3 regions of the Bacillus sp. PK3-067 genome follow, and region 1 is predicted to be linked to each of the others. Evidence: riboswitches for the same ligand, from Rfam matches in the RefSeq annotation. Region 1 holds a riboswitch; each other region holds the start of a gene.
The links. A riboswitch is a leader RNA that binds a small molecule or an ion and turns the genes downstream of it on or off. The one in region 1 is predicted to bind magnesium.
Positions count from the first base shown of each region.

Region 2: it holds a riboswitch for magnesium, as region 1 does, so the genes downstream of both, M1D73_RS07890 (P-type ATPase actuator domain-containing protein) here and mgtE (magnesium transporter) in region 1, are expected to answer to the same signal.
Region 3: it holds a riboswitch for magnesium, as region 1 does, so the genes downstream of both, mgtA (magnesium-translocating P-type ATPase) here and mgtE (magnesium transporter) in region 1, are expected to answer to the same signal.

Region 1 is NZ_CP096491.1:145,610-154,097, forward strand. Features, by position in the region: gene M1D73_RS28490 (MFS transporter) at 1-332, shown strand, start outside; gene M1D73_RS28495 (nucleoside hydrolase) at 936-1,880, shown strand; partial or broken gene M1D73_RS28500 (FAD-dependent monooxygenase) at 2,112-2,447, opposite strand; partial or broken gene M1D73_RS28505 (serine hydrolase domain-containing protein) at 2,455-3,381, shown strand; gene M1D73_RS28510 (FtsW/RodA/SpoVE family cell cycle protein) at 3,600-4,727, opposite strand; M-box (ykoK) riboswitch at 4,914-5,090, opposite strand; M-box (ykoK) riboswitch at 5,596-5,761, shown strand; gene mgtE (magnesium transporter) at 6,043-7,371, shown strand; gene M1D73_RS28520 (phosphodiester glycosidase family protein) at 7,531-8,488, shown strand, end outside.
Region 2 is NZ_CP096490.1:1,495,167-1,503,654, forward strand. Features, by position in the region: gene M1D73_RS07835 (dynamin family protein) at 1-941, shown strand, start outside; gene M1D73_RS07840 (DUF3931 domain-containing protein) at 945-1,199, opposite strand; gene M1D73_RS07845 (GNAT family N-acetyltransferase) at 1,272-1,739, shown strand; gene M1D73_RS07850 (YpbS family protein) at 1,760-2,032, shown strand; gene M1D73_RS07855 (sulfurtransferase) at 2,035-2,868, shown strand; RNA gene ssrS (6S RNA) at 2,985-3,167, shown strand; RNA gene ssrS (6S RNA) at 3,189-3,372, shown strand; gene M1D73_RS07870 (hypothetical protein) at 3,427-3,876, opposite strand; gene M1D73_RS07875 (hypothetical protein) at 3,960-4,271, shown strand; gene M1D73_RS07880 (glutathionylspermidine synthase family protein) at 4,275-5,513, shown strand; gene M1D73_RS07885 (DUF350 domain-containing protein) at 5,506-5,892, shown strand; M-box (ykoK) riboswitch at 6,097-6,262, shown strand; gene M1D73_RS07890 (P-type ATPase actuator domain-containing protein) at 6,598-7,323, shown strand; gene M1D73_RS07895 (5'-3' exonuclease) at 7,456-8,322, shown strand.
Region 3 is NZ_CP096490.1:4,161,009-4,169,496, forward strand. Features, by position in the region: gene M1D73_RS21325 (DUF3932 family protein) at 1-229, shown strand, start outside; gene M1D73_RS21330 (hypothetical protein) at 264-803, opposite strand; M-box (ykoK) riboswitch at 972-1,139, shown strand; gene mgtA (magnesium-translocating P-type ATPase) at 1,471-4,176, shown strand; gene M1D73_RS21340 (MgtC/SapB family protein) at 4,249-4,950, shown strand; gene M1D73_RS21345 (DNA polymerase IV) at 4,991-6,229, opposite strand; gene M1D73_RS21350 (tripeptidase T) at 6,677-7,795, opposite strand; gene M1D73_RS21355 (GNAT family N-acetyltransferase) at 7,923-8,468, opposite strand.

The DNA.
Region 1 (8,488 bases):
TTGCTGTGACACACTCGAAAACTTTAATTGGCGTAACAGTTGCTTTAATTCTTCACGGAATATCAATTGGTATCCTTACTCCTTTATTTGCTACTATGATTGCAAATGAATTTGAACATAATAGAGGAAGTGCAATGGGAATGTTTAACTTTATTAGATATATGGGAATGGCTGTAGGACCTATTGTTTCGGGGGTATTATTAGCACATTTCAATCCTACAGTTGTATTTGCTCTTTTTGGCGGATTTTTTATCTTTCTCTCTTTTGGTATGCTTATACGGATTAGTAAGAAATCTATTAAAATTGTACCAAAACAAGAAAATCTAAAATAAGAAAATGATTCCATCATAAAGAATTAATAGTATATAAACTATACAGTTAAATTATTATCCATAGTAAAATTAAGGTAAACTAAAAGTTGATCTTATTCATAATAAAAGATGAAATATATTGTTTCTTTTGTAATTTTGAATAAGGTAATTAGAAATTTCAATAAGAGAAATTATATTTAGTTAAGTAATAAAAAAGTGTAGAAGGGTTTTATTTCTACGCTTTTTTATTTTGGGGTATTTCGGAATTCTTAGGTTGACGGGTATGTGGTGCTACCCCATCGCTATAAAGCTAAGATTTTGCACTACCCATATAGCGAAAAATACGTTTTCCTTACCTATAATTCTACAGAAAGAATAATCTATTTTATTCATTTTGAGGACCAAATAATGAGTAGAGGATATCAGAAAAAGCTTGTTAAGGTTAGTAATTCCATACTATTTCATTTCATACAAAAGGAATTTGCTCATTATTAACGAAAGTGTATGTTAACTAGATGAATTCATTCATATATCGTACTACAAATAAACATGAGAACAATCTTATCTTACGATAAATAAGTATAATACGTTTTGAAAACTAGTAAATTTAAGGAGCAATATTGTATGGGGAAAAAAGTACTGTTTTTTGGGGATTTCGGAATTGACGATACGATAGCTATCATATATGCGCATTTAACAGATAAAATTGATGTTATAGGAATTGTTGCAGACTATGGGAACGTACCTAAAGCTGAAGTTGTTAGAAATGTTCGCTTTTTACTTAAAAGTGTAGGTAAAGAATATATAAAAGTTTTTGGTGGGGCGGAGCATTCCATGTCTTCAGAAGCAGAAACTTTTTATCCAGAAGTTCACGGTAAATTTGGAATAGGTCCCATTCATCCAGAACTAGAGATTCAGACATTTGAGAATTTTTTTGAGGTTCTCACACTTATTAAGCAGCATAAAAATGAACTTATTATCGTAAATACCGGACGGCTAACTTCACTTGCAACTTTATTTCTCCTTTATGGTGATGTGATGGAATATGTACATTCTTATTATATTATGGGAGGAGCTTTTCTATATCCAGGAAATGTTACTCCAATTGCTGAAGCTAACTTTTATGGCGATCCTGGAGCAGCCAATATTGTAATGAGATATGCAAAGAATCTATCAATTTATCCTTTGAATGTTACACAATCAGCTATTGTAACACCGGAAATGGTCAATTATATCCACTCTAAAGGGAAAACTAAATTTTTAAAGCCTCTTTTAGACTATTACTATTATCAATTTTATCAAAAAAAAGTTCCTGGAATACAAGGTAGCCCGGTTCATGATGCACTTACTTTAATTGCAACTAATCGTGATGATATTTTTATGTACCATCAATCGGCAGTGACAGTTAATGTACTTGATACTGTAAGAGGACAAAGTATAGGAGATTTTAGATCTACCTTTGAACCAGAAACATTCGGTGACCGTCCAAAACATAGGATTGCAATACAAATGAATTATGAACAGTTTTTTAAGGAGTTTATGACTGTAATGACTGGCGACCTATTTTAATTAAAAACCTTATATATACGGAGATGTTTTCCTATCAAGCTAGCAAAACATCCCCATGTCCATCAAGCTAAGATTTAAAGTACTCTCTAAATGGAAATTTTGTGTTTTTATCGTTTTGGGGTAACTTGTTTTCTTAAGTTGATGGTCATGTGGTGCTACCCCAATAATAAATCGAAATCTCTTGATTAAATAAAAATGAATTCGGTTTCATTACTGTATAGTACAAAATTATTTTAAATCTTTTAAAGTATGACCACGTTTAATGTCTACACCTAATTCTAGCGCACGCTCTTCTAATATTTCTTCTGTAATAGATTGGGGGATAAAAAGCGTATATGGAAAATCAGTATCTAAATTTTTAAAGTTTAATCTTGTATCTAAGGTAGCAAAATGGCTGGTATCTGATTTCTTACCTCTAGATAAAAATCGATTTTCAATACCTCTCATAGCCATTAATTCTAAGGAGCGAGGGTGAAGTGTGAGTGCTCTAGAATTTCTTATCCGATTTAATCTTCTCTCTAAAACGACAACTTTTACACCTTGAATAGCTAATTCCCATGTTGTCATAAGTCCAACTTATAAAGGTGCGGTTGGCTTAGCTTCTATAGAGAAAAATTCACCTATAAACACAAAAAATATTTTTAATATTGCTTCAGTTTCTAAGCAATTCTCAGCATTTTCTATATTACTCTTAGAACAAGAGAGGAAATTGAGTTTAGATGATTCAATTGTAAAATTTGTCCCTTCTGTAGGTGCATATGCTGAACCTGTAACATTGAGACATCTAATTCATCACACTGGTGGACTAGTTGATTATATGGAATTGGCTCAAGCAGAAAATATAAAATTTACTGATATATTAACTGTGGAAGAATCGCTAAAGCACCTTAAAAATCATCAAATTGCAATATTCCCAGTTGGCACAAAATTTGAGTATAGCAATACAGGATATTTTTTATTGTCACTAGTGGTAGAGAAGGTAAGTGGCAAGTCCCTACGTCAGTTTGCAAAGGAACGTATTTTTGATCCTTTACACATGAAAGACACAACGATTGTGGATTGCTACCCAACTACTATTTCAATTGCTAGAGGGTATTCAAAGAATGAACAAGGAGCATATATGGTCTATGAAAGCCCTTGGGAACATACAGGGGATGGAGCAGTTCATACAAATGTTGAAGATCTTGTAAGATGGGGAGAGAATTTAACTACAGGTACTGTTGGTGGAAATGACCTTGTTAAAAGGATGAGCGAAATAGGTCCAAAAATTTCTCCAACTGGAGAGACGATTATTGACAATGAAGATTATGCTTTTGGGCTAAGGCTTGCGGAAGGTTTTAACTGTAAATACTTAGAACATTCAGGAAGCTGGGCAGGCTATCGTTCACACTTCATGAGGTTTCCACAAGTATCTTTGTCTGTTGTGGTACTAAGTAACTATGATGAATTTGACTCTAAAAAATATGCTAATGAAATAGCAGAAATTGTTTTGGAAAAGTAAAAAATAGGGCGTAGAAGACAGTATCTAGATTTGGTTAACCTCACGTTGTTTTAGGTTTAATTGATTATGAGAACGGAAGGCAGGCATATATTTATGCCTGTCTTTTTCGTATTAAAAGGAACATAAATATTAATACAGTTAAAAATAAATTAGAAATTCTTTAAATATAGATAAATTAATGAGGTCAGATTTTAAGTTTTTTAATTAAAATATTAAAATTATATATAATGATTATCAAACTTAATTTTATTAAAAATTGAAATATTAATTAATATTCCTACCGATATTAAATTGACCATTAAAGAACTTCCACCAAAACTTACAAATGGAAATGGAGTACCTGTAAGAGGAAATAGTCCCGTAATACCACCTAAATTTACAACAGATTGCATACCAATCATACATCCTATACCAATTGCTATAAAACTGCCGAATGGATCTACACATAATTGTGCAATTTTTAAGGAGCGAAGTACTATAGTCCAAACTCCAACCAATAGAATAAATACACCAATAAATCCTAGTTCTTCAGAAACTATTGCCATTATAAAATCAGTATGTGGTTCCGGAAGATAACCTGTTTTTTGTATGCTATTTCCAAATCCACGACCAGTGATTCCTCCAGAGCCAATGGAAATAAAAGAATTTACAAGCTGGTATCCATTTCCTTGCGCATCAAGAAAGGGATTGAAAATCGTAGTAATACGTGTCTTTTGAACTTCTGACAAACTATATTGAATCAAGAAATATAAAATAGGTAACCACAAAATAGAACTGATGATAGTTCTTTTGATTAGTAGATTTATATTTATTCCTGAGCAAAGAAATATGCTAAAACCTATACCTAATATTAAAAGTGCAGATCCTAAATTTGGTTGTTTAAAGATAAGAAAAAAAATTGTAGCTAAAAAAAATAAAAGTTTTCCGATACCACTCCAGTTATTTTTAGCTTGTTCTTGTCGTAATGCAAAAAAACGGGCTGTTACAAGTATTGTTCCTAATTTAAGAAATTCAGCTGGCTGTATTCCAAAGATCCATGATTGAGCATTATTTACCACTTTTCCTTTCCATAAAACCATAATTAATAAAAAAATCCCCCCAACCATAATACAGATTGAGACTATTCGTTTTTTCCATATTTCATATGGGAGTAAAGCACAAACTATTAACCCTATTGTTCCTAAAAGTAGCTTTGTTAATTGAGAATCAACAAAATGTCTACTGTTATAACCGTAATGTTGGACAGCGACAATGGAGCTTGCACTATACATCATGATAATACCTAAAGTACATGTTATGAATAGAGGAAGGAGCAATAGATAATCGAGTTTTAATATTTTTTTCATTTTAATATCCTCCTGATCTAAAACAAAACATAATATTACATTTGCTAATGAATAGAATCTTGTTCTCGTCAATTACTAAAAATGACTTTTGTTTAGGAAGATTCTATCGCTTACTCCCTGTTTTTTTACGCAAAAATCCCCCTAGTATGTAACTAGAGGGATTCAAAATGGCATGACTAAATAAGGCTTTTGTCCCCCTAGTAGAGCTTTGGCACTATACAACGTAAAGTAATGAAAATTCATTACTTAGCTATCTTAAGAAGAGCCTTAATCCGACAATTCCTGTTCTACCCATTGGCGTCTTTCGACATTTTTGGGCAATAGCCTGTGTTTGCATAGGAGCCTCACCTAACAGGTTAAGCAATATAAATTTTATGTGTTTGTTTCGTGTAGCAAGCATAAATATATTTTTTTTGCTTGTCAAGCAACCATATTGCTAATTTTATTTGTTTTATTGCTTTATAGTCCTTTGAGAAATGATTTGAAAAAATGTATGTAATCATTCCGTATAAGTACATATTTTTGACTTGTAGTGTATTGTTTGATTAAGTAGTTTAACCATATAAATTTGATAAACAGTAAAGAAGATTTTAATCATAAAAGAAGATTTTTTTATGAATGTTCTTTTGATATACAGAATGACTAATTATTCATCTTTTGTTATAAAGTTGGAATTTGATTAAAAACAATAAAATTCATATGTTTTATAACGTTTCTTCGAATTAAATCTATTTGAATTCTATGTTTTTAAGGGCAATTTTAAATTTATAATAAAATATAATTTCATTTTCTATAAACATTTTTTTATAAATGGAATTGAAAGTCAGTTGACAAATATTAAATTCTGGTTTAAATTTTGAAGTAATTCAATAAACTTTGTTAGGTGAGGCTCCTGTATAGAGAAACGCTGCTGCCCAAAAATGTCGAGAGACGCCAATGGGTCAACAGGAACGGTCGGATTAAGGCCCTTCTTAATGTAGCTGGTTATAAAAACCTATGCTATACAGTGCTAAAACTCAACGAGGGAGTGGTATACGATTTGATAGAAAGGCACCTCTGTGATTTTGGTAGAGCTGTCTTAATAATCATTTATTTGTATTGTGAAAAAACCTTTACTCCTTTTTGAGTAAAGGTTTTTCTGTTTAATTTTATTTATTTTTATCTTGTCTATATTCAAAAAGGAGGTAATTCTAGCTAATGAATTGATTGCAATGTCACTATTATTGCTCTAATAAAAAATTAAAGACAGATAAAATAAAACAAAACCACTCATGAAACTCTAGAGTCTCCCTTAGCAATATGAGGAGGAGTTAACATGAAGAAATTATTAAAGGAATTACTTATAACCAAAAATAACTTGGATGAAGAGAAAGTTTTACGTCATGCATCGTATGATATTGCGCAAGAAGTAAAACAGTTTTCAATTGAAGATCGAGTCATATTGCTAGATACGATTCCTGTATTAAAAAGCTCTAAAATTCTTCAATATATGAGTGCAGAAGAAAAATATAATATCTTAATTCACTTATCTGAAAACAAAGCTAAAAAGTTACTAAATTTACAACCGATTGATGAATTAGTAGATTTGCTGTTAGCGGTTCATCCGGAAAAACAGGCTAAATTAATGGCGTATCTAGATAAAATCACAAAACATAACGTGAAAAAATTGATGACTTTCAAACCTGAAACGGCAGGAAGTCTTGTAACAAGTGATTTTGTTGCAGTTAGAGGAAATTGGTCAGTAAAAATGACATTGAAGTACATTAGGGAACATTCTAAAAATGTAGAATCAATATCTTATAGTTATGTTCTTGATAGTCATGGTCATCTTGAGGGAATCGTTTCCATACATGAGTTATTACTAGCAGCAGATGAAGAGATATTATCTACTATCATGATTCAAGAGATAATTTCAGTACACGCTGAAGTTGACCAGCAAGAAGTTGTAAAAAAGCTACTGAATTATAATTTAGCAGCAATACCTGTCACAACAGCAAATAATAAAATGATTGGTATTATAACATTTGATGACGTAATGAATGTTATGGAATCAGAAGCTACAGAAGATATTCAAAAGTTAGGTGGAAGTGAACCATTGAATCAATCTTACTTTGAAGCTAGCATTTGGAGCATTTTCTTAAAACGTCTACCATGGTTATTACTTCTTTTTGTTGCTGAGGCATATACAGGTACAGTATTAAAGTATTTTGAAGACGAAATTGAAACTATAGTTGCCCTTGCTTTCTTTGTTCCATTATTAGTAGGTACTGGAGGGAATACAGGAACACAGGTTGTAGCAACAATTACTCGTGCAATTGGTATTGGAGAGATGAAATTTAAAGACATTTTCCGTGTAATGAAAAAGGAATTTGCAATTGGTATGCTTCTTGGACTTGCACTTGGGATAGCTGGGCTCACTCGTGCTTATATGTTAGGAGTTGGAACAGAAGTTGCACAAGTTGTAGCAATTACTTTATTATTTATTGTTATTTGGGCTTCTCTTGTAGCAGCTGTTTTACCCTTGATTTTAAGGAAATTAAAACTAGATCCTGCAGTTGTTTCAGGTCCATTTATTACAACATTTGTTGACGGAACAGGATTAGTAATTTATTTCATGGTTGCAAAAACGTTATTAAATTTGTAAGTATACACTTAAATAAATACGAAATGTAAATTAAGTATTTTGCATCGCTTGCTAAGACTTAGTGGGGAACTCGGGAATAAGGAAAATAAACACTTTTGTCTTTATTAAAAAATATTTTAAAGGATTCATTGAATGTAATTAATACCGGAGGATAAAACTATGAAACATCTAAGAAAAATCTTCAAACGAATTTTGCTCCTATTTTCTATTTTCATGCTTATTGGCATAGGAATATTATTTGGTACTAGTTATGGCCGAGAGCTTCGTATAACAATCGCTGGGAGTATACTAACTTCTCAACATCCGCAATATGCGAAATATACATTCCTATCCCAAAAGGAACTAGATAAACTGCAAGATAGAATTAATCATCCGAAATGGTCAAACAGTGATGAGCATATTTATAAAAAAATAGCAGGAAAAAGATTAGAAGAATTAAAAAATCAGCCATTAGAAATTGATGTAGAAACAATTAAAAGCAATAAAGATAGTCGTTTTCTTTTCGAAGGAAGGTTAGTTACCATTAGCAATCCCTTCAATGTTAAACTTGTTAGCCATCAAGGAACACAGGGCGCTAACAGGGGAGAAAAAATTAGTGTAATGGCAAAACGTAATCATGCACTTGTTGCTGTGAATGCAAGTGGATTTGCAGATGAAACAGGAAGGGGTGGAGGAAATGTTGCAACTGGCATAGTAATAGAAAATGGGAAAGCTATTGATACAAATATAGATAGAAATACCTCTACAATTATTACCGGTTTAACAAAGTTTGGGCAAATGATAACAGGAAATTATTCTACCCAACAACTTCTGGATAAACAAATCGTTTCAGCAGCAGGATTTATGCCACAGTTAATTGTAAATGGAGAAAAAATGATTACAGAAGGAGACGGTGGTTGGGGTTCTGCTCCGCGAAGTATTATGGCCCAAAAAGAAGATGGTACAATTATGTTTCTAGTCATTGACGGTAGACAGACGCATAGTATAGGGGCTACGTTAAAAGAGTGTCAAGATATTCTATATGAAAAAGGAGCTATAAATGCAATGGCTATGGATGGAGGTTCTTCTGCTACGCTATATTTAGGAGGAAAGGTTATAAATTCACCTTCTACATTAT
Region 2 (8,488 bases), on a different replicon from region 1:
AAAACTCTGGGATTACGAAGTTTGAGGAATCATTTACGTCCTTTATGATGAGAGATTTAATGCTTGTTTCTGTGCATGCTCTATATGGTGCTTTGCAAGGGGCAGATCAGCTTTTAGTAAACATGATAAAGGGTGCAAAACAGGGGAATGAAGAGAAAGAGAAGCAAACGAAAAAATATGAAGCAGAGCGTGATCAACTACTTCATATCATTTCATCATATAGTGTACTTGCTGAAGAACAGGCGATGCAAAATGAAGTGAAAGAGTTGCTTTATTACGTGCAACAGCGTCTATTCCTGCGCTATAACGATGTGTTTACTGAATTTATTAATCCGGCGTCACTTCGAACGGATGGAAATGTGAAAACACAATTGCAACAGTGTGTTATGGAATTAGTAGCATTTATTCAGCATGATTTATTGCAAGAAATGCGTGCGACATCATTACGCCTTGAAAAATGGATAGACGAAGCGATGAAGCGTGCAAAGGACGAAATTGTAGTGAACTGTAAAGTAGAAAATGAATCAATTTCTATGAATGGAATAGTGGAGTATGAATATAAAGATATTACACATAAAGAACCGTTCCCTTCAGTTGAAATAAAAGATTTCAAAAAAGCACTGGCACATTTTAAAAATGAGAAAAGCTTTTTTGAAAAGAATGACAAAGCTTTTATGCAAGAAGACGCTAAATCTGTATTAGAACCGTTCGTATCAAACTATGTAGCTGATGAAAAAGATTTATTTGTTCATCATTATAAGCAAGAGTGGGATATGAAGTGGAACTTATTCCAAAAAGTGATGCAGCAAGATGTGATGAACTATTATGAAAGTATATTGTTTGCATTGGCTGAAACGATCGATGTATCTCTATATGAACAAAGTAAAGAACAATTGCAAAAGCAGTTAGTAGAGATTGAAAAAGAAATTTATGTTATATAGTCGTTATGAGAAAAAGATTCGTTCAATTTTCTTTTGCAGTACAGTATCTAAAGATTTTACAAATCCAGCAAATTCATCGGTAGAAATCATATGAGTAAGAACGAGTCGTCTGCCATCTGGTGTTTCACCGCATAAGACGAATGAAGAAAATTCATATGTTTTGTTTTCAACTACTAATTTTGGATAGGAATACGTGTCGCTTTTCTTCTTCTTTCCATCAATAGAGATGACGTTGCATTTTTTCTCATTGTTGTCCATGGTGAATCCCTCCTTTCTATTACTTATGGTAGACAAGGAGGGTTTAGAACAATAGAGAAGGGGGAATTTTTTATGTCTGTTGTAATAGAACGTATTCCAAAAGAGGCTATACCGAAGTCTTTATTGCTACTTGCTGATCCAAGTGAACGGCAAATAGCTACATATGTACAAAGAGGATTAACATACGTAGCTAAGCAGGGGAGGAGCGTTATCGGTGTATATGTTCTTTTGGAAACAAGGCCAAAGACGATGGAAATCATGAATATTGCGGTTGCAGAGCATTTACAAGGAAAAGGGATTGGGAAGAAGCTATTAAGGCATGCTGTAGAAACTGCTAAAGGATATGGTATGTCAAAACTTGAAGTTGGTACAGGCAATTCTAGTGTTTCACAACTTGCTTTATATCAAAAATGTGGATTTCGTATTTTTTCTATTGATTTTGATTACTTTTCGAAGCATTATGAAGAAGAGATTATTGAAAATGGGATTGTATGTCGTGATATGATCCGGCTTGCAATGGAATTGAATAAAAACGTATAACTATTTAGGGGGAAGAGAAGATGGAAGTACATAAAGCAATTACAGCACATTCTCGTAAACAAAATGAAAGTGTAAAAGCATGTTTACAATTAGATGCACAGCGTGAAGCAGCTATTGAAGCTGCCGTATCTCTTGCGTCAAATGGGAAAGAATTTTCGGTTGATGTCATTAATGTTGTAACGAAGCAAATTAATGATCTTGCAAAAAATGGTATTACCTTGCAGCGTAAATATGTTACAGAAGAAATGGTTATGGAGTATGTAAGTCGTTTGAAAGAGAAAGAAGGTCGTTAAAGATGATAGTTACAGTCGAATGGTTACGTGAGCATATAGAAGATGAGAATGTCCGTATAATCGATTGTCGTTTTGATTTAGCGAATCCTAATTGGGGTAGAGAAAAGTATGAAGAAGGACATATTCCTCATGCGTTATATTTTGATTTGAATTTAGATTTATCAAGTCCTATAGCAGAACATGGTGGCCGCCATCCTTTACCAAATATTGAGGAGTTTGCAGACAAGCTTTCGGAGGCTGGTATTGATGAACATACGAAAGTAATTGCGTATGACAGTCAAGCCGGTGCAAATGCTGCTCGTTTATGGTGGTTATGTAACTATGTAGGACATGAGAAAGTATATATATTAGATGGTGGTTTCCCGGCTTGGAAAGAGAATGGACTACCGACAACAACGGAAATTCCTGTTGTTATACGAAAAACATTCAAAACAAACATACAAGATCATATGCTTGTAACGATGGAAACGGTCAGAGAGAATATCCGTGCAGGTGCGGATGTTACATTAATTGATTCTAGAGAGCCAAAGCGTTATGCTGGTGTCGAGGAACTTGTCGATCATAAAGCAGGTCATATTCCGACAGCGGTAAACCATTTTTGGAAGGATGGAATGTTGCAATCAGGACAATTTAAGAATGGAGCTGGGCAACAAGAACGCTTCCAAAATCTTTCGAAAGATAAGGAAACCATTGTATATTGTGGTTCTGGTGTTACGGCATGTCCAAATATCGTTGCATTAAAATTGGCTGGATTCCAAAATGTAAAATTGTATGCAGGTAGCTGGAGTGATTGGATTTCTTATCCAGAAAATCAAATTGCAAAAGAAGAAGATTAATCACTTGCATGCAAAAATAATTTGTATTAAAATAAGGTCACAAGCAAGAGATTGCTCGAAAAACTTTGTATTTTACACATTAGAAACAATGTGATAATATAACGACAAGTAAATAATACATCCTGCGGTGTGCGTAACTTATTTATGTCTAAAACCGATGTTAGTTATACGGAAGCTCAATATTTAGCGACCATCATCAAGCCTTCCTTGTGGAGGAAGATGTACGGTAACTGTGAGGGCATCCACCTGCGAGTAGCGGGTTTTTGGACATTTACGAGGAGCGGCACGTGCGGGGGTCTTATTTCAACTAACCTTATATAAAATTCCTACGGTGTACGTAGCTTATGCATGTCTTAAACCAATAAGTTTAATATGGAAGTTCAATATTTAAATGTAGCTAACATGCCATCTTTTTAAGAAGGAAGTTACAAACATTTGTGAGAGCATCCACCTGTGAGAGCAGGTTTATGGACATCTAGAGAGAACGGCATATGTGGGGCTATATAAAAACCTTACGTTTTATACGTAAGGTTTTTTTGTTGCATAGATATATCAATATTATCTTGATTCACCTGTGAAGTTTCCGTAATAAATGTAGCACTTTCTGTCTTCATCAATCTCTCTTGAATCTAAGGAGAACTCCATAGACATGCCGTCTCGCTGAATATATATAATATCTGAATGAAGAGATGGTAAAATTTCTTCATAGTTCCATACATCTTGACTATCTACTATGTTTGAACTCGTTTCACTTAGTTCTCTAATTTCAAAACCGATGTAGGAGTATGTAGGGTCTGAAGGGTCATTTGCGAAAACTTCTTTTTGAATATAAATAACTGCTGTTCCGTCTGGATCAACCGAAGTTGCAGTAACAACATAAGTATTTTTCTCTTTAATAAAATATTCACAAGTCATGCGTGCGATAATTTCAGAATTAGAAATATTGGCGTAGTTCCATAAAGCAGGATACCCTTTCGTTTCATCATTAAGTCGATATTCTAAGCGCATTTAATCCCTCTTCTTCCTTTTTCTTCTACTTTATCATGCCATCCTATATAATAGGAATAGAATTTAAAAAGGGGAGTGCGAAGGTGACAAAAACGAAATGGCTAGTAGGTGGTGTCGTAACGTCTTTAATGACTGGCACTTTATTTGGTTGCGCACAAGATCTTCCCCCAAAACCAAATGATAATAGTTGTTCTGATTGGGATTGGGATGATGAACTTGGGGTATGGCAGTGTGATGATAGTAGTTCAGGTTATCGTGGGCATTATTTCTATGGTGGGCGATACTATCAAAATAAATCCACTTTTAAAAATTCATCGGCGTTTAAATCGTATCAATCGTCTGCTGAATTTAAAGGTGGAATTGGAAGCGGTTCAAAGGGAGGATTTGGGGGCTAAAATATGTCGCAATACATAAGGGATCGAAAAGAATTTTATTTAAAATATCCGGATTTTTGGTCGGATTTATATGAATGTGAGTATAGTTTGTTTCATGTTTTTTCTATAACAAATCAGACTTTGGACCAATTACACTTAGCGACTGAACGAATGGGGAAAATATTTTTTAAGACTGCTAGACTGCTGCGTAATTTAAGTGACGAACAGCTTCTAGATCTTGGCTTTCCATCCGCGAGTTTATCTTTCATTAGAATGAAAGGGCTCTATCCTGAATCTGTAATTTCGCGATTTGATTTTGCTGTAACAGAGGATAACAAAATCAAAATGCTTGAGTTTAATAGTGATACACCAACTTTTATTGTGGAATGTTTTCAAATGAATGGGAAAGTATGTGGAAATCTAGGCTATGATGATCCAAACTCGGATCAAGAACGATTGCTATCTTCTGGTGTAACGAAAGCAGTAATGGAAGCGACAAAGGGATTAGATAATCCAAATGTTGTTTTTTCAGCACATCATGAACATATCGAGGATTGGAATACCACTATGTATTTAAGTCAGCTATGCCATGTTGAAAATAAAGTAGTGCCAATGTCAGAACTTAGAATTACAAAGGATGCTCTAGTCGATAAAGATGGGGCGAAGATTGATGTTTTATATCGCCAAACATATCCGATAGAAGATTTAATTGAGGATCAAGATCCTGAAACAGGAGATTTGGTAGGTGTGGAATTGTTACAACTTGTAAAAGCCGGAAAGCTTTTTATAATAAATCCTTTGTCAGCATTTTTACTTCAGCCAAAATCAATTCAGTGTCTTATTTGGGGGTTAGCAGAAGAAGAGGCCTTTTATACAAATGAGGAACAACAGTGGATTAAAGAATATATGTTACCTACATATTTAGAACCAGATTTATTTTTAGGAAAAGGTTCTTTCGTTCAAAAACCTTCATTTGGGAGAGAAGGAGATACAATTACGATTCGCGATAAAGACGAAAATATTATGCTTCAAAATGCACACCAAACATATAAAGCGTCACTGCCGATATTTCAAAAGTATATCGAACTGCCAGTCGTATCCTTGGAAACAGAAAAAGGGATCGAGAAACTGTCATATGTGTTTGGTTCGTTTTTAATTGCTGGAAAAGCGAGTAGTATCGGTATTCGTGCGGGAGAAAAGATTACAGGAAATGAATCGTACTATTTACCGGTAGGTATAAAAAGGAGGGGAAAAAATGATTAATTTTTTATTATATTTAGTAGTAACACTCGGCCTTTTATGTATAGGTCTGTTCTTGATGGAAGTGACAACGAAAGTAAAGGAATTTAAGTTAATGGCTCAAGGAAATAAGGCGGTAAGCTATGTGCTTGGAGGACGATTACTTGGGTTAGCTGTTGTTTTATATTCGACAGCAGCTAATTCAATTTCACTTCTTGATATGATTTCGTGGGGAGCAGTTGGGATTTTGGCTCAAATTATCGTCTTTTATTTAGCTGAGTGGCTTACACCACGCTTTAATATAAACAAAAGTCTCGAAGAAGATAATCAAGCAGTCGGTCTTTTTCTTATGTTTTTATCAATTTCAATTGGGATTGTAATTGCTGGTTGTATAACTTATTAAAAACTTTACGTTTAAACGTAAAGTTTTTTATTTTATCCCGTAAAAGCCCGATTGGTGAGGGCTAATAATCAGTGGGGGATGAACAAAACCTCCACTGATTAAAGTTACACTTTATATATGTTAGTTTGCCATACCTTTTGAAAAAATTGTAGGCTACGGTTGACATCTATTTTAAATAAGAGTAACATTTTCAATGTAATGAAAATAAGTCTCTGTTAGGTGAGGCTCCTGTATAGAGAAATGCTACTGCCCAAAAATGTCGAGAGACGCCAATGGGTCAACAGGAATGATCGAATTAAGGTTTTTCTTAACGTAGCTGGTAATGTACCTATGCTATACAGTGCTAAAACTCGGTGAGGGAGAGGTCCGTAGATTTCTAATTATATTAGAAATCGTTTATTTGTGTATGTAATGGCCGCTACTCTCTTAAGGGTAGGGGCCTTTTTTGTTACCAAGCTATGAGTAATTTCATAGTATAAACTATAAAATTAAACGAGGAGGTGAGGAGCATGTCAAATTCTGACTCGGTTCCGTTACCCATATACTTCAAATCAAAAATATATGATGTAGGCAGGAAACGATTTGTTCCTCCCTCTATATTTATCATAATGTAGCGTTTATAAAACGCGAGACACTTTCACAGTAAAGTGGATAAATTGAGAAACAAAGCGTTTCTTCCTATGTTGTAAAGGAGGAGACGATAATATGTTATATGCAAACAAAACTGTGGGTAACACGTCATATAAACTAAGTAAAAAATCAATAAAAGAACAAACAATGCTCCAAAAAAATAAAGATTTATTAATTGAAATTGCAACAAGAGATGTAAAATCTGTATTTGCATATTTTAAAACAACAAGAGACGGACTATCAATGAAAGAGGCGCAAAAACGTATTCAAGTATATGGCCGAAATGAACTAACTTCAAAAAGAGCACTTCTCGCAGAAGTAATGATGAAGCTTGGTGGCATGATTCCAGGTTTTTCAAAACAACGTGTGTGTGATGAATTACAACGTGAAACGATTACTGTATCTAGAGTAGAATGTTCTAGTAGTACAGGGTTAAATAGTGAACTGAAAATGATGGAGATACCAGTGCAAGAACTTGTACCTGGAGATATGATTTTTCTTTCGGCTGGAGATGCTGTGCCAGCTGATGTACGTATTATTTATGCAGATGATTTATTAGTGAATGAGTCTGTGTTAACGGGAAACGAAGCGAATATAGAGAAGTTTGAGAGCTGCTATCATCTTGAACGTAAACGATTTATTCCATTAAAACGGATGAAAGATTATAATCCACTTGAGCTTGAAAATGTATGTTTTAAAGGTTCGCATATCGTTAGTGGAAATGCAAAAGCTATCGTTGTTTCTACTGGAAAAAATACGTATTCAGGCATATTGCATACTTGTTGTAGTAGAACGTCTTAATGTGTTAATGGTGCTAAATATACAAAAACAATGTATAATAGACAAAGTTGAGCAAAAACGTAGAATGGTAATCTATTTATATAACCTTACGTGATAACGTGAGGTTATTATTTTTTTAATAGGAGAGGAATTATGAAAAAAGTATTATTAGTTGATGGTATGGCACTATTATTTCGTGCTTTTTACGCAACAAGTGTCTACGGACAATTTATGAAACGACAAGATGGAACCCCTACGAACGGGATTCATGGTTATATGAAACACTTGTTAACAGCTACGCAAGCGATCGAACCAACACATATCGTTACATGCTGGGATATGGGAAGTACGACATTTAGAACAGAATCGTTCTCGAATTATAAAGCAAATCGTGCAGCGCCACCAGAAGAATTAATTCCTCAATTTGATTTAGTGCAAGAAATGACTGCGAAATTATCCATTCCAGTTATCGGTATGAAAGGCTACGAAGCGGACGATTGTATCGGTACGCTTGCAAAACAATATTGCAATGAAGCTGAAGTTTATATTTTAACTGGTGATACAGATTTACTTCAACTTGTTGATAAGAACGTTACAGTTATGCTTCTGCGTAAAGGAATTGGAAATTACGAATATTACACACCGGAGAAAATCATGGAAGAAAAAGGTGTAGAGCCGTGGCAAATCGTCCATGCAAAAGCTTTCATGGGAGATACAAGTGATAATTATCCAGGGGTAAAAGGTATCGGTGAAAAAACAGCGTATAAGCTTATTCAAGAGCACGGAACAGTATCCGCTGTACTAGAAAATGTAGAGTCATTAACAAAAGCGCAGCGTACGAAGATTGAAAGTGATTTAGAGAACTTAAATATTTCGTTACAATTAGCCCAAATTCACTGTGAAGTTCCAATTTCATGTTCACTAGAAGAAGGATTACACACAATGGATGAAGAAAAACTTAGATTTGTTTGTGAAGAAATGAATTGGGGAAGACCTGAAATATTAATAAATATGCTATAAATAGTTTGGGAAGAGGGATGTTGCATAAGTCGAACTTTGACTTGGTGACACCTTCTTTTTGTTTTTGTAAACAGTATGATAATAAATAAAATTATGTCGAACTCAATTTTAAATATATAAATATTTCGACAAGATATAATGATAAAAGTTGATGAAAATAATAACT
Region 3 (8,488 bases), on a different replicon from region 1:
AACTGATTTTTCATCTTCATTTGATCGCTGGGTAAGTTCTTTCGTGTCTGATCACCCAGCACAATTAGAATGGACAACTTTAAAGGAATTAATCCATGAATATACAACATCACATACAAATGATACGTTACCAGCATATATTTCTTCAGCTTTAACATATTACGCCCAACGCGTTTCAACTACAAACAGTTCAGAGATTGTTATTTTTGAAAACCCTACAATCTCGTAATCTATAATAAAAAAGCACTGGTTACAGTGCTTTTTTATTTATACTTATTTAGCAAATGATTATATTCCGTCCAAAAGTCGGTATACATACTTCGCTCAAACTCATTTGAAATTATCTTTTCACTTGATTTATTAAATAATTCTTTTGCTTGTAGTGCAAAAGAAACAATTTGTTTTCTATATTCATTTTCATTTACTTCTATATGAAGCCCTTCATAGTATATAGCCTTTTGATCAGTAGAAATAACTTTGACAAAATCCTTTAAAACCACATTTTCACCTATATGGTTTATAGTCCAATGAATTGAAATTGGGCATCCTAACATGAGCATAGTGCCACATCCGTGCAAAATAAGCCCCTCTTCATTTTCAATATCACAAATATATTCTTTATCTAAAGTTCGTAACAGAGCTAAAGCTGATTCACTTATTCCCCATTCCTCATCCATACCTGTTTGTGTAATAATCGTTCCATCCACATTTAAATAAATTTCCCCGTGAGAACATAAATCTTCCTGCTCATTAAACAACCACTTTTGATTCTCAATATTTATAATAAAATTTTGTGGTCCCATTACAAATTCCCCTTTTATAAAAATATTTATTTTTCATATTATTTATAATCAATATCATACATTTCATCCCACATATCTATTATAAATCCGTTTAATATTTTAAAAACACAGATAAAAAAGATATTGACACTACAATTTTACAGTGCTAACATTCAACATGTAATTGAATATGGTCTCTGTTAGGTGAGGCTCCTGTATAGAGAAACGCTGCTGCCCAAAAATGTCGAGAGACGCCAATGGGTCAACAGGAAAGGTCGGAATGAAGGCCTTTTTTAATGTAGCTGGTTTCAGTACCTATGCTATACAGTGCTAAAACTCAACGAGGGAGAGGTGCATGTATTTTGTCATACACAAAAACTGTTTTTATTTATGTCTACTAACAGTCTTTGTTGTGGACTCTTTTAGCTGCGAATTCAGACCTTTACTCGTTTTGAGTAAAGGTCTTTTTACGTCTATATGCACCTTACTATGAAACAAACATAGCATATTCAGAAACTACTAAATTGTACGGAGGTGAGGAACAGTTGGCAATTGATGATTCGGCCCAGATACCCATACGTTTTACATTCATATTTCATCATGTAGGTAGGAAAGAAACTGTTCCTCACCATTTCAAATAGTTAGGTAACAGATTGTTTCCTCCTTCATGACAGAGGAGGAACTACCGATGTTTAATTTACAAAGACAAGAAACAAAGCATGCTTATGAGCAAGATAGCATGAAAACAAATAACGAATTATTAGTGGAGGTTGCAACACAAGATGTAAGCTCTGCGTTAAAACTTTTAGAAACAACACAAGATGGATTATCTAAACAAGAAGCGTCTCGTAGACTTTCTTTATATGGTCCGAACGAAATAGCTCATAATAAAATGGCGCCGTGGTACATTCAATTTCTGTTGGCATTTAAAAATCCATTTATTTTCGTTTTATTAGCTCTTGGAGCACTCTCCTTTTTCACGGATGATATGCAAGGAACAATTGTCGTATCTGCAATGGTACTACTTAGTGCAACAATTCGGTTTTCCCAAGAATTTCGTTCTCAAAAAGCTGCCGATAAGTTAAAAGCTATGGTTCGAACAACTGCAAGCGTATTTAGAATAAATGGATTTGTACATGAAACAAAAAATGTAACGAATTTAAATCGAAATTACACAACAGAAATTCCAATTGAGGAACTTGTACCTGGCGATATCATTTCCCTTTCAGCCGGTGATATCATTCCAGCTGATGTGCGTATTGTATCCGCTAAAGATTTATTTGTTAATCAATCTTCTTTAACAGGGGAAGCACTTCCTGTAGAAAAATACGAACACTGCTACCATACAGAAAATAAGCATATCTTACCGACAAACATGAAAAAAAATTACAATCCACTCGATATGGAAAACCTTTGTTTCATGGGAACAAATATTGTAAGTGGTAGCGCAAAAGCTGTTGTCATCTCAACAAGTACCGATACGTATTTCGGCTCTTTAGCCAATAAGGTAATTGGAAAGCGTGTAGAAACAAGCTTTGATAAAGGTGTAAACAAAGTAAGCTGGCTCTTAATTACATTCATGCTTATTATGGCACCTATTGTCCTTCTCATTAATGGATTCACAAAAGGTGATTGGCAAGAAGCTTTCTTCTTCGCTATTGCCGTCGCTGTTGGCCTTACACCTGAAATGTTACCAATGATTGTAACTGCTAATTTAGCTAAAGGTGCCGTTAAAATGTCTAAACAAAAAGTAATTGTAAAACAGCTAAATTCTATTCAAAACTTAGGTGCTATGAACATTCTTTGTACAGATAAAACCGGAACTTTAACAGAAGATAAAGTTGTCCTTGTTCGTCACTTAGATCCCAAGGGAAATGAATGCAATCGCGTCTTGCAATTTGCCTATTTAAATAGTTTCTATCAAACTGGATTGAAAAATTTAATAGATAAAGCTGTTATTAAGCATACAGAGGAAAACAATACATTTAATCCATCAGCTTTTCAAAAGCTAGATGAAATTCCATTCGATTTCGCCCGCCGGCGTATGTCAGTCATCGTAAAGGATATTTCAGGTGAACATACAATGGTTTGTAAAGGTGCCGTAGAAGAAATTTTATCAATTTGTAACTACACTGAAGTGGATGAAAAAATCGTTCCACTCACCGAGGAAATACGTTCAAATGTCAAAAAAATAAGTGAGACACTAAATAGTGAAGGTATGCGGGTTATTGCTGTGGCTTATAAAAAAGATAGAAGAATAAATGATACAGAGTACGCAGTAAAAGACGAAACTGATATGATTCTCGCTGGATATATCGGCTTTTTAGATCCACCGAAACCATCTGCAGCAGCTGCAATTCAAGCATTACAAAAACATGGTGTACAAGTGAAAATTTTAACTGGCGATAACGAAATTGTTACAAGAAAGGTTTGTAAAGAAGTTGGATTAGATATCTGCGAACCAATCCTCGGTTACGAGATTGATTCTTTACCAGATAAAGCATTAGCAAAACTTGCCGAAGAAACGACTGTATTTGCGAAGCTTAATCCCATGCAAAAATCTCGTATTATACACGCATTACAAGGAAATGGATACACTGTAGGTTACATGGGAGACGGCATTAACGATGCTGTAGCATTACGTGAAGCTGATGTCGGAATATCTGTTGATACTGCTACTGATATTGCGAAAGAAGCTTCCGATATTATTCTACTCGAAAAAAGTTTAACTATATTAGAAGCAGGGATTTTAGAAGGACGTACTACATTCGGAAATATTTTAAAATATATTAAGATGACAGCTAGCTCTAACTTCGGTAATGTGTTTAGCGTGTTAGTAGCAAGTGCTTTCATTCCTTTTTTACCGATGCTTGCCATTCATCTTTTAATTCAAAACTTACTTTATGATATTTCACAACTTTCTATTCCATGGGACAAAATGGATAAAGAGTTTCTAGAAAAACCACGAAAATGGGATACTGCAAACTTACGAAACTTCATTATTTGTATCGGCCCAATTAGTTCTATATTTGATATTATCACATACGTAGTCATGTGGAATGTATTTGGTGCAAATACACCGAGCGAGCAATCATTATTCCAGTCCGGTTGGTTTGTCGTTGGGTTGTTAACACAAACTTTAATTGTTCACATGATAAGAACACAAAAGATTCCATTTATTCAAAGCACTGCATCAACACCAGTCGTTTTATTAACCGCTCTTATTATGGCAATCGGGATTTATATTCCATTCTCACCACTTGGTGCAGCCGTTGGTTTACAAGCATTGCCACTTAACTATTTCCCTTGGTTAGTAGGAATACTATTAGGCTACGCTTTTTTAACACAATTCCTGAAAAAGCTTTATATTAAAAAGTTTCATAGCTGGTTGTAAAAATAAGAATGAGTGGGTATCCCCCGCTCATTCTAAAAAACATAACACATATTATATATGGAGGTGACCATGATGGTATGGTACGACATTGTATTCAGGTTAGTTATAGCAATTATTGTAGGAGCTTGCATTGGAATGGAAAGACAATGGAGACACCGAATGGCTGGGTTACGGACAAATGCTCTCGTATCACTTGGTGCCTGTATATTTGTTTTATTATCCGTCATGCTTGATCATGATGCTAGCCCATCCCGCATTGCTGCTCAAGTCGTTAGTGGTATTGGATTTTTAGGGGGTGGCGTTATTATCCGCGATGGTTTTAGTATTAGAGGGCTAAATACAGCAGCTACTTTATGGTGTGCAGCTGCTGTCGGTACTCTTACAGGCGCCGGTTTCCTCGTTGCAGCTATATTAGGTGCAGCCGGCGTGTTACTAGCAAATATACTTCTTCGCCCAATTGCTCTTTTTATGAATAAAAAATCAAAAGAAGAATCACCAGAACAAACGAACTACTTACTTTCCCTTACTTGTTCAGAAGAAAATGAAGCACATATTCGTTTTTTACTTATGCATATGGTAAGTACAGAAGGAATCGGTTTAAAAGAGTTGTATAGTGAAGACGTAGATTCTAATCAAAAGGTGTGTATACAGGCTACATTACATTGCAAGACAAATGCGGCTATCTTAATTGAAAAAATAGTAAGTAGAATGCTATTAGAATCTGGCGTTACTGGAGCTGGATGGAAGACTTCTTTAAATTTAGAAGCGAGTTAACTAGGAAAGGTGTCATGATTTTACTACTTCATGACACCTTCTACATAAACTTATTTTCTAACTTTTGTTGAAACGACTTCTCTTGCTTACGTAGTAGTTGACTACCTCGTTGTAAAATCGGTGTTCCATACTTATCGTTAATTTGATCAATGACAGCAAGTAGTGGTTCTTTTTTCGCATCCTCTTCAAATGAAAATAAATCTAATTGTTTCACCGATTCTGTCTTCCACTCTATTTCAGTAGCTGTAACACCTAGTAAACGAACGGAATCACCATCCCAATGTTGCTTCCATAAACGGGATGCTGCTTGAAAAATATCGCGTTCTTCCCAAATTGCATTTTTCAATTGCTTACTCCGTGTTACTGTTCGCCTATCATGGTATTTAATCATAATTTGAATATTATAGCTGACAAGGGTTCGCTTTTGTAATCTTTTACTCACTGATTTTGATAACCGTTCTAACATATCAAGTAATTCTTTCTCTTCATCCATATCCTTTGAAAAAGTCATCGAGTTACCGACACTTTTATGTTGGCCCATTTGACTCGGATCCACTTCCCTATCATCCGTACCTTTTGCACGCTTTTGTAAATCAATACCGTGCTTGCCAATTTTAGCGCGAATGATATGCTCGTCTCCCTTCGCTAACTGTTCAATTGTATGTATATGAATTTCATTTAATTTTTCAGCTGTTTTTTCTCCAATCCCATGCATTGCTTCAACTGAAAGTGGCCAAATCATTTCTGGAATATCACGTTTTCGAAGTACGGTAATACCGAGAGGTTTTTTCATATCAGAAGCTGTTTTTGCTAGGAAAAGATTTGGAGCGATTCCGATACTACACGGAAGCTGCAACTCTGTTAATAGTGCTTGTTGAATCATCTTTGCTATTTCAAGAGGCGAACCAAGTGCGTAGCAATCTGTAATATCTAAATATCCTTCATCTATTGAGACTGGTTGTATCTTTTCTGTAAAACGAGAAAGGACTTGAAACATTTGAAATGAAGCTTCGCGATATAATGTGAAATTAGGACGCCTTACAACTAATTGCGGGCATAACCTTTTCGCTTCCCAAAGGGGCATCGTCGTACGTATTCCGTATTCTCTCGCCTCATAACTACATGTTATAATAATTCCTTTTCTCTCTTTTTCATTTCCAGCAACCGCTAATGGCTTTCCTTGTAATGATGGATCATGAGCAATTTCAACAGATGCGAAAAAGCAATTCATATCTACATGTAAAATAACACGACCATTTTTCGGATACATTTCTCGCATAGTACTCACTCCCTAATCAGAACGTTCGTTCTTTTATTATATCAAATTTTGCACAATAGTTATAATAATTACTTGTTCTTTTTTATAATCGATATAAATCGAAACTTTAATCAACTCTCACTAATCGGACTTTTACGGGCAGCAGGGCCCCCACCTAACTTCTTTACTTTCGCTGAATTTTGAGGTAGGGGTCTTACTGTCCGGCAAATAGCGGGATAAACTCAACTATACATTCCTTGTAGTTATATTAATCATTGCAATTAATTATTTACTACTTCCGATTTTCAATATGAATACGTTAAGGTTATTCCCTCGTCTAGTACATGTAGCAACAACGTATATACTTCCATAGTTTTTCTTATATTCGCTTATACGTCTTGTCAAAGCAATCGAATCAAAATAAAAAGCGTGTAAATCATAATTGATTTACACGCTTTTTCTATTCCATTACTTCGCTACTTCTTCAATAATTGCAACAACTAATTCTGCTGTTTTTGCTAATTCTTCAACAGGAATCTTCTCGTTTGTTGTATGAATTTCTTCATAACCAACCGCTAAGTTAACTGTTGGGATACCATGTCCTGCAATTACGTTTGCATCACTTCCGCCACCACTTTGGTGAAGAGAAGGTGTACGACCAATTTTTTCAGCTGCACGTTTTGCAACTTCTACAACGTGATCGCCATCAGCAAATTTAAATCCTGGGTACATAACGTTTACTTCAACGTCTGCATGACCGCCCATTTCTTTTGCAGTTGTTTCAAATGCTTCTTTCATTTTCGCAACTTGTGCTTCCATTTTCTCATTAATTAAAGAACGAGCTTCTGCAAAGATTTGTACATGATCGCAAACGATATTCGTTTGTGTACCACCTTCAAAACGTCCAATATTTGCAGTCGTTTCAGAGTCAATGCGACCAAGTGGCATCTTCGCAATTGCTTTCGCTGCGATAGTAATTGCAGATACACCTTTCTCCGGCGCTACACCAGCGTGAGCTGTTTTCCCGCGAATAATTGCGTTCACTTTCGCTTGTGTTGGAGCTGCAACAACGATTTCACCAACTTTTCCATCGCTATCTAATGCGTAGCCATATTTCGCTGTAATACGCTCACGGTCTAATGCTTTTGCACCAACAAGACCTGATTCTTCTCCGACTGTAATAATAAATTCTATTTTACCATGAGGGATATTTTTCTCTTTTAAAACACGGATTGCTTCGAACATTGATGCTAATCCAGCTTTATCATCCGCACCTAAAATTGTTGTACCATCTGATACGATATATCCATCTTTAATAGAAGGCTTAATTCCATTACCAGGAACTACTGTATCCATATGAGAAGTAAAGTAAATTGTATCAACACCATCTTTTGTTGCTGGTAAAGTACAAATTAAGTTACCTGCACCATGACCAGTTACAGCCATTGTGTCATCTTCAAATACTTCTACACCTAAATCTGTAAATTTCTTCGTTAATACTTTGCAGATTTCTGCTTCAAATTTCGTTTCAGAATCTACTTGTACTAATTCCATAAATTCATTTACTAAACGTTCTTGATTAATCATAAGACTGCGCCTCCTGCACTACCATTATGTATGTAACACTATTAATTATAACAGAATTTCGCAAAAGTTTCGAAATACAAGACAAAAAGCAGATGGTTTACATGTCTAGATAACCATCTGCTTTCTATTACTCATTTAACAATACCCAGCGCATATGATCTTCCCACACGCCATTTACCATTAACATCTTCCTAGACACGCCTTCATATTGAAAACCTATCTTCGTTACTACTTGTATAGATGCTAAATTACGCGGCATAATCGGAGCTTCTATACGATGTAACTGAAATTCCCCAAAAGCAACTTGAATTGCTTTTCTAAGCGCTTCTGTCGTATACCCTTTGTTTAACTCTGCTTTATCTAATTTATAACTGAGTACACAAGATTGATAAATGCCACGAACGATTAAATTAAATGAAATACACCCAATTATTTTCGTATCATCACCCTTTTTAAAAATCCATAGTCTGATGATTTTCCCTTCTTCGAACTCTTTTCTATCCTTTTGCAACTTTTTCTTTTGATAATCTAGCGTAAAAAAATCATCCGGTCTATACTCTTCCCAAGCTTTTAAAAATTCACGATTTCTGTCGTAATATTGAAGAACTGTTTCAGCATACGACTCATCAATTTCCCTTAAGTATAAACGATCTGTTTCGTATATTTTCATCATCGTATCTCCATTCTTCAGCT